2 regions of the Acidisarcina polymorpha genome follow, and region 1 is predicted to be linked to the other one. Evidence: riboswitches for the same ligand, from Rfam matches in the RefSeq annotation. Region 1 holds a riboswitch; the other holds the start of a gene.
What was found. A riboswitch is a leader RNA that binds a small molecule or an ion and turns the genes downstream of it on or off. The one in region 1 is predicted to bind cobalamin.
Positions count from the first base shown of each region.

Region 1 (4,515 bases):
GCATAAAAGTTTCGACCGGAGGGCAGGATATGAGCCATGCCTCGAGTCGGCGCTCCAGCCGGACCCGCAGGAACGTACTTTCCTTCGAGAGCGTCGAGAAGATGCTCGATCTCGTCGCCCGACTGCTCAAGTTTAGGAACGAGCTCGTTGCAGGCGAAGCTCAGAACGCTGGCAATGTCGGCCGATTCAATGCCGAGGACAGCGCGCTGCACCTCGCCGATTAACTCACTGCGGAATCCCAGGCTCTCGAGCATCGTGAAGAGATCGAGAGCAGCCCGTTCGATAGCCTCTAGTACATCACCGCCGGTGTGGCAAGACTGACCCAGGATCTCACGGGTCTGCTCGAGTCGTTTTCCAGCATGATCAAGCAACGCAGAAAGATCGAAGCCGAATGCCGCCGCCAGACTGCTCTGAAGACCAGGCACACTGAAGTTTGAAAGGCGGGTCAGCGATCGCAGCATCTCGGCCGGTGGGGGCATCTGACCGAGAACATGAAGGCCATCGCGGATCTGCGCCATCCCTAACTCGCAAAGATAGCCGTCGAGGTCTTCGATCAAGTGGGCCACTTCGTTTCCGTTCATCGAGGCGAGAGTAGCAGGAATGCCCTCCGGCGTGAGTGCATCGTCCCACTCGTGTGTGTGGTCGCCGCGCTCCCGGGTGAGCATTGTTTTGAGGTCGAGGTCGGCTCGCAGGTTGGTTCGCTGCACCAGTTCCCAGATCTGTTGCTGGAGGTAGGGCAGCTTCACTGGATCGAGCTTCTCGACCGAGTAATATTCGTTAACCAGTTGGTTCAGCTCGGCTAACGGGCCGTAAGTCTCGGCCAGCGTCATAGGCGGGGTAAGATGGTCGACGATCACCGCGTGAGCGCGGCGCTTGGATTGGCTGCCTTCGCCAGGGTCGTTGATAATGAACGGATAGATCAGCGGCAAATCACCGAGCAGAAGGTCTGGATAGCATTCGCCGGATAAGCCGACCCCCTTGCCGGGAAGCCACTCCAATGTCCCATGCTTACCCATGTGGACGATGGCGTCGGCGCCCCATCCGCCTTGGGCTTGTGGAGTGCCGAGCCAGCGATAGAATGCCGTGTAGTGATGGGTCGGCGGGAGATCCGGGGTGTGATAGATGGCATCCGGATCGATGCCATATCCGCGGGGAGGCTGAAGCGCGATAAGGGCGTTGCCGATCTCCATTGCCGCAAATAAATAGTCTTGATCATCTGCCCAGGGCTCTTCGCCTTCAATGGAGACGATCTTTCCGCCGATCGTCGGCAGCAACTTCTTATCAGTCTTTTTGGCTGGGCGGGTACTAGGTCCATGGTCCTGAGGCTGCCCCCAGAAGTCCTGCATCCTGCGCGCCGGGCGTTCAGGGAATTCAGAAAATATCCTGCGGTAAGCAGCCCGCGAAAAGCGCTTAGCCTGGGCGGGATCCAGTGGATAATTCCCATCGTAAGTCCCGTGTTGGAGAAGCCTTTGCATGAACTCGTCGGACGTCTCTGGAGGCGGGGAGATCGCGTACCGCCTCGCTCGCATTGCCTGCAGCGTTATGAGCAGACTTGCCGGAGTGTCCAACCCGACAGCTCCCCCGACCTGGGACGCCTTTGCTGCGGAGTTGGTCAGAACAAAAGCCACTCGCCGGTCCCGGTTGGAGATGCGTCGCAGAGCGGCCAGTCGGCTCGCAATCCCCGCAACCCGTTCAACCCGCTCCTCATGGGCCACATACAAACTTTCCGTATTCCCGCCGTGGAGTTCCTTGAATGAGACCGGCACCGAAATGATGCGTCCATCGAACTCTGGAATGGCGACGTTCACGGCAGTGTCGACTGCATTCAGCCCACGGCGCGATCCCTCCCAGGCTCCGCGGGGCGACTGGCAGGCGATCGCCTGGACAACCGGGATCCCCAAATCGCTGAGCGACTCGAGCGCTGTACCGGGCAACGATATCGTACCGGTATTGACCTCTCCGAGCGCGAATGACAGAGTGGAGATGAGGACGCTGGCGCGCCCCTCGATAAGCTTGAACACCGCCGGTCGCCCGTCCTCTTTTGCCTTCAGACTGGAAGTAAAGACACAAAGAGCATTGACGCCTTTTTCCTGCAAAGCCAAGGCAAGCGTATCGATGAAACCAGTATTGCCGCTCATCCGGTGAGCGCGATAGAAGAGTACGGCTACGGTTGGCTTTGCGGCGTCGGCCTGTCGGACCCAATCTTCGATACTAGCGACTTCGATGTCGGGCAGATAGATACCATGCTCAGGAGTGGGCGACGGCGGGGCATAGCCATAGCCGGTTAGCATCAGGCGGTCCGAGAGACAGCGAAATAGTTCCGCAAAGTTAGCGACACCGCCCAGCGAAAGGTATATCCCAGCAGTCTCCAGGACATCCGCTGGGACGTTGATGGTCTCACTGAACTCTGAGCTGTTCTCACCGCAACCGCTGACCAGCACCAGGGATTTACCGCCCTCGATGCAAGCCGCCCGCAACCGGTCATATCCAGGAATCGAGTGCAGTGGCCCATGACAGCGTACGACGATGATGCGGGCCTGTCCCAACTCTGCCTGGAGGAGTACTTCAAGCTGCTCTTCAGTGCGCAGAGCGTTCAAGGAGAGAGCGCCGACGCGAAGCTCCGGCGGAAGAATCTCGGACGCCTTCATCAAGGTCAGCAGGTCAGTGTCTGCATGGGAAAGCAGCATGATGCCGCTCGCGGGCGCGGTCTTCGATGGGGCGAGTTGTGGCCCTGTCGAGGGTGGCGTCCGGACGTCCCAGTCATAGTAGTTAAAGACATATTCGCTGAGTTCGGCCTGCGGCTGAAGAAAGCGATCGGCGGCAAGCATCGCATCAATGTAGTCAAAGATCTGCCGGATTAGCCAGGCGCTGTTCACCGAATGAAACCAGACCGATTTCCCGTCGAACACCAGACTCACCACGTTCGCCAAGGCACATGGCCCGAGGCAACCGCCCTTGGTGAGATGGACCTGGTTGCGGATCTTCCGCCGCAGCCACTCCTCGGTGTAAACCTCGACCGGGATTGCGGCGTATCCACGCTCGGTGATTCCGCAGCAGCATCCGCTGTAGCAATAAGTCAAGTGAGCGCGGTGCTGAATGATATTGAATGCGCGGCCGTCGGCGCGAATGACTCGCTGGCGATGAGATAACGACATGACTAAGCCTCCTCCAGGAGTCTTCCTTGACGCGCTACCCAGTCGGGGCCGCCAATCATTGAGGGGTCAAGACTGCTATAGCCGTGAGGCAGCAAATCAGAGATGAAGCTTTGCGGGTTAAAGCGAGAGCCAAGCGCTATCTCAACGGGGCGCAACGCGATGGTTGTGTCCGGAGGCAGCAAAGACGGACGCGAAATTTCTTGAGTCCAACTCGTCATCGAGCGCAAAGTTTCTGTTCTCCGCAGAACGTTGCAACATCAACCCTGGCAGGTCTCCTGGCTCAAAGCGGCACATTCATGCCGACCGCCGGCCTTCCCCAGCAAGCGGCTGAGTGGCACTCTTGGCGGCGCTTCTTTGTTTACAGTGGCGGGACCGCGCCGGTATCTCTCCGGACTTCCCTTTTAAGCCCCATCGGGCACCTTGGGTTACTTAATTTGTACCACGGTTGCCGAAGGGACGACGGATAGCTACTACCCTCCGTGGGAATCGCCACGCATACGGAAACTTCGATAGATCCAGTTGCGAGCAGGGGCTGGTCGTCAAGCTCGTGTGATCTGGATATTCATCTTTTCGTAAGGCATGGTCAGCACCGCCGGCGTGGCTCGCTCTGTGATAATTCCACTGATTCCAGCAAGCGACACGACGACATAAGGGGACGCGGCATTGAGCTTCTCGGAGGAAGCGAGCACGATAGTCTCTGCCGCTGCCCGACTCAACGCTCGTTTCACCGCAGCTTCCTCGTAGTCGCCAGTCGTCAAGCCGGCTTTAGGATGGACGCCGGTCACCCCCATAAAGAAGGTGTCGGCATGAATCTGTTCAATCGACTCGATCGCCGCCGCGCCGACAGCCACAATAGAGTGTTTGAAAAGACGGCCCCCAATGAGGATGACCTCCGCCAATGGATGTTCGATAAGTTCCAGAGCCACCGTCGGACTATGAGTGACAATCGTTGCTCTCAGGTCGTGTGGGATGTGCCGGGCGAGTTGGCGAGCAGTGGTCCCCCCATCCAGAATGACCACCTGGCCGGGTTGAATCATCTTCGCTGCTGCTCGACCGATGGCGAGTTTGCCTTCGGAGGTAATGGACTCCCGCCGCGCGAAGTCAGCGGTTGCTGGAGATGCCGGCAAAGCGCCGCCATGAACTCTTTGTAAGAGGCCCTCCTGGGCCATCTCCCTCAGGTCGCGCCGAATCGTGTCTTCCGAGACGCCCATCAACTGGCTGACGTGCTTCGCCACAACCTGGCCATTTTCTTTGAGGAGCGAGAGGATTTGCTGTTTGCGATGCGTGGTCAACATTTGCCTATGCACGATAATACTTGACAATGCACGAAATTGCACGATAATGTCGAAACATGATCGAT
Region 1 is NZ_CP030840.1:5,499,772-5,504,286, forward strand. Features, by position in the region: gene ACPOL_RS23410 (cobaltochelatase subunit CobN) at 1-3,155, opposite strand, end outside; cobalamin riboswitch at 3,404-3,593, opposite strand; gene ACPOL_RS23420 (DeoR/GlpR family DNA-binding transcription regulator) at 3,695-4,450, opposite strand; gene ACPOL_RS23425 (NUDIX domain-containing protein) at 4,507-4,515, shown strand, end outside.

Region 2 (4,515 bases), 2.2 Mb from region 1:
AACGAGGGCATAGGCTGCAGAGCTGAAAAGAGACAGAAGTGCGAAGAATAGCAACAGAGTAAAGATTGAGTCGCTTCCTCCGTCCATCCCGTCTTGTAATCGCCTTTTGAAGAGAATCATCTGTCCGACCTATAGTGTATGCAATCCATCAACCGCCGCGATCCTGTCAAGGCAATTGCTATGCTATTCATCCTTTTAGCCGCAAGGCACAGTAAGTTTGGACAAACACAGACTAGATACAAGACTGATGCGGGCGCTACTGCGCGTCGATGGCCAAGAATTAGCGGGGAGAGCGCCGGTGTCCAGACGGACTGTTAAAGGCTAGGCGACAATCCGAGGTGTTCACATTCAACGGCACGGAGCAGATGTTGTGGTGCCATGCAACGAGGATTTCTTCTCGTAAGCGGTCAGTGCGACGCGAATCTGGTCGGAGGTGAAATTTGGACAACTCAACTGGAGGAAATGATCACTATTGACGGCTTTGATCCGATAGCTTTCAGCTGAGAGCTTCAAGAGGTTGTTCTGAAGCATGTCCCAAGTGCTGATCGCGTCTGCTGTTTGGAGAATGGGGCTCTTGTCTTCCGACAAGACCAGGACCGGTACCTTCACCGGTGCGTCGGTAACTTCTCGTTCATCAGCAGGGAGCGCGGCGGCTTCTTCTCTCTGTTCCCTATCCTGCGAGGCGATGCATTGATCTGCTTGGTAGAGCGCAGAGATTGAAGAGAGGGATGATGGAAAGCCGGAGCACTGATGCATCAATCGATCGTAACCTGACACCTCTGCGGCCCAGCCAATTAACGGAAATTCAGTCAATTGGCTGATTGTGGCTTGGCCGAGGCCAAGCGCATCAGCGGCTCTACCTTGGTAGGTAGCCGGTGTTGTGGCATCGAGGAAGATGAGCGCGGCGACTTGATCAGGGTACAGTTGCGCGTATTCCTTAATGTAAAGACCGCCTAGCGAATGCGCTAGCAGTACGACCGGGCCTTTTTCGTGAGCGGTCTTTAGTAGTTCGTGTAATTGGCTGGCGATAGCCTCTGAATCCCGAGGGCCGGGCCGAGGCTCACTCCACCCAGTTCCCGCTCGATCGTAAGAGCAGAATCGATAACTGCTAGACAACGAGTTCTGAAGAAGTGTCCATGTGAGCGAATCCTCGCCACTCCCAGCCTCGGCAACAATCGTAGGCCGCCCCGTTCCAGAACAGTTTAAATGCATTGATTTTCCATCCACCAGGTAGAACCTCCCAGGTGGGGGATTGAGTGCCAATAAGCGCTTCTGAACGATGAGGTTCCAGCTCGCTCCGGCCATGAACAGCGCTACTAGGAGTATCGTACAAGCACCAAGTGCGCCTAGGGACTGGCTGGCCCATCTTCGAGGATACTTGGATGTCACGATTCTCATACGCCTGTATTTTAAGGAGATCTTAGATTCCTTGTGGGTATCAAATGATACTTAGTAGGTAGGGCTTTGGCTGCCGCCACCGGGCGCCGGACTGCGGACGGGCGTTGAAGAGTTACCGTCTCTCGGATCAAGATGATGTGGCGCATATGAGAGTCCTTCTATGCTCCCGGAGCATAGAAGGATTGCTGCAAAGTATAGGTCAATTCTGGACCACTTGCGTCAAAACATGAGGTTGAAGATGCGAACAACTCGCGCCGGCGTTCTCCAGTTCTAGCGATACGACAACATAAAACAGCAGAGAAGACCGAAGTTGGCGTGAGCGTCTTTAGCTATAAGTCCCTGCCACTCTAGCCTCGAAAAGGCTTACGTCGCATTGAAGGAGTCCTGAAATTGCTACAACCGACCACCCCTACTGAAGAAGTCATCAATCATAACGTTGTGAAAACGGAAGCAAAGCAAGGTCCGATCCTTAAGATCGGCGAATGGCAACTGAATTGGAAAGCCCAGGGCGCGAACACAGGCTATTCATTCTCTATCTATGAGACGACACTTGGAGCCGGCAACGGGCTGCCGTTACATAAGCATCCATACCCGGAGTTCTTTTATCTACTTGAGGGGAGCCTTGCATTTTGCCGCTGGAATAATGCTGGGGCTGCCGAGTGGATTCAGTGTGAGACGGGCGATAGCATCCTGGCACCCCCAAATGCACCGCACACGTTTTTTAACAAAAGTGCTCTACCTGCGCGGTTTCTGAGTGTTTCTACCTATCATCATGAACGCATGCTCAAAGATGCGATCAACCCTGGTGGTGATCTGAACTACCTTCCTTCGCAACTTTCGACTGCAGATTTCGAGCAGCTCTTCAAGTCAATGGAGAAGGACCAGGTCTACGTCGTCGCAGACCACGCCTAAAAGGATGGTCAGCAGAGAAGGACGACTGCCATTGTTGCGCTGAGGACAGTAGAGCCAATAATAAGCCTGAGCTGATGAGAGATCGCTCTCAACAACTGAGGAAGCCGGGATTCCGCTCGGCTTCCTCTCGCACCTTCCACTCAAAGCCATGGACGCAAGTCGTCACTTCTTGGTGGCCTTACGTGCGGTCTAGAAGCGGCTCCAGTCTTATTTCACCGTCGCGGTTGAACGTACAGTACGACCATCAAACACCTTTATAGAGATTGACAGATTTCCGATAGACTACTTGTTGAGCAGGTCAGATCACTCTTGGGTGGTTTGTGAATGGGGAAGCCGGTGTAAATCCGGCGCTGTCCCGCAACGGTGACGGAGTGTTCACTCCGAAGTCCGACTACCAGCCTGCCGCCACCACCATGGAAGCGTTTGTCGCTGACCATGGGTGCGTTTGAGCCTGCCGCTCTCGTGGACTAGAACGGTAGACACTGCAACAACGCGTGCCAGCAGGCATGTCGTTGCGGCCTGCGCATGGGTGGTTTTCCAGCTCTAAGGAGAACCGCGTATGACTAGCAATACCCCTCTAAGAACTTCTTCTCTCGGATTCCCGCGCATGGGCGGCAAGCGCGAACTGAAGTTCGCCCTTGAGTCTTTCTGGAAAGGCAAGACGACGGAAGCTGAACTTCTTGCTATGGGGAAGAAGCTTCGCCAAGATCATTGGCTCCTCCAGAAGGAAGCGGGCATCAGCGTTATCCCTTCCAATGATTTTTCCTTCTACGACCAGGTGCTCGACACCCTGGTAATGATTGGCGGCACGCCGGAACGCTTTGGTGCCCCGCCCAATTCGCTTGTGCAGTATTTCGCTATGGCGCGCAACAGTGAAGAGCAGACCGCGATGGAGATGACAAAGTGGTTTGATACGAATTACCACTATCTCGTCCCTGAGTGGACCTCTGGCCTAACCTTCCGGGCGAACACGAGCAAGCTGCTGAGTGAAGTTCGCGAAGCCCGCGCTCTTGGCATTGAAACGCGCCCGGTGCTGATTGGTCCCGTAACGCTTCTGCTGCTTGGCAAGGCGGCGCCAGGTGTAGACATCACGCTGCTTCTTCCAAAGCTGACTGAGGTCTACAGGCAGATCATCGCAGAACTTCACGCAGAGGGTGTGACCGACATCCAGATGGATGAGCCGATGCTCGTGACCGATCTCGGCCCATCTGAAAATCAGGCCTTCCGCAGCGTTTACAACCAGCTCAATGAACTTCCAGTGAAGCTCATGCTCACATCCTTTTTCGGTGGCCTGGGTGACAACCTCTCGCTCGCCGTCGACCTTTGCACAGCAGGGCTGCACATCGATGCCGTCCGCGCACCGGAAGAAGTCTCGGCTGTGATTGACTCTCTCGGCACCGACCAGACTCTTAGTCTTGGGGTAGTGAGTGGGCGCAATATCTGGCTGACGAACTTCGCTTCAACTCAACCCTTGATCCGCCTGGCGGTAGAGGCGTTGGGCCCCGGCCGCGTCATTGTTTCGACGTCATGCTCGCTGCTGCATACGCCACACGATCTGCAAACGGAGAAGAAGCTTGATCCACGCATCAAGAGCTGGCTCCGCTTCTCGGGCGAAAAACTTTTTGAGCTTGTCGCGCTTGCCTCAAGCGATGAGGAAGCTACGAAAGCAAATGCTGCTGCCGTAGCCGACCGCGAAGTTGCGGAGAGCAGCAGGAACACCGCCGTTCGCAAGCGCTTGGCAGCGCTCGCCGCGGGAGACTTCACTCGTGTAAGGCCATATGGACAACGAGCTGAACTGCAGAACGCAAGGCTGAAGCTTCCACTGCTGCCGACGACGACCATCGGTTCCTTCCCACAAACGACCGACATCCGACAGCAACGCGCGGCGTTCAAACACGGCCACATCGGCCGCCAGCAGTATGAGGATTTCCTGCGCAAAGCGACGGAACATTGCATCCGCGAGCAGGAGCGCATCGGCCTAGATGTGCTAGTGCACGGTGAGTTTGAGCGCAACGACATGGTCGAATACTTCGCGGAGTACCTCGATGGCTTTGCGTTTACAGAGAACGGTTGGGTGCAGAGTTACGGTTCAAGGTGCGTGAAACCACCCGTGATCTATGGTGACGTCTCGCGTCCGAAGCCGATCACTGTGGAGTGGTCGAGCTACGCGCAATCTCTCACGAAGCGGCCGATGAAGGGGATGTT
Region 2 is NZ_CP030840.1:612,604-617,118, forward strand. Features, by position in the region: gene ACPOL_RS35970 (CPBP family intramembrane glutamic endopeptidase) at 1-120, opposite strand, end outside; gene ACPOL_RS02740 (alpha/beta fold hydrolase) at 349-1,212, opposite strand; gene ACPOL_RS02745 (cupin domain-containing protein) at 1,789-2,310, shown strand; cobalamin riboswitch at 2,591-2,727, shown strand; gene metE (5-methyltetrahydropteroyltriglutamate--homocysteine S-methyltransferase) at 2,870-4,515, shown strand, end outside.
Region 2: linked by a shared signal. The riboswitch ahead of metE (5-methyltetrahydropteroyltriglutamate--homocysteine S-methyltransferase) and the one ahead of ACPOL_RS23410 (cobaltochelatase subunit CobN) in region 1 are both predicted to bind cobalamin.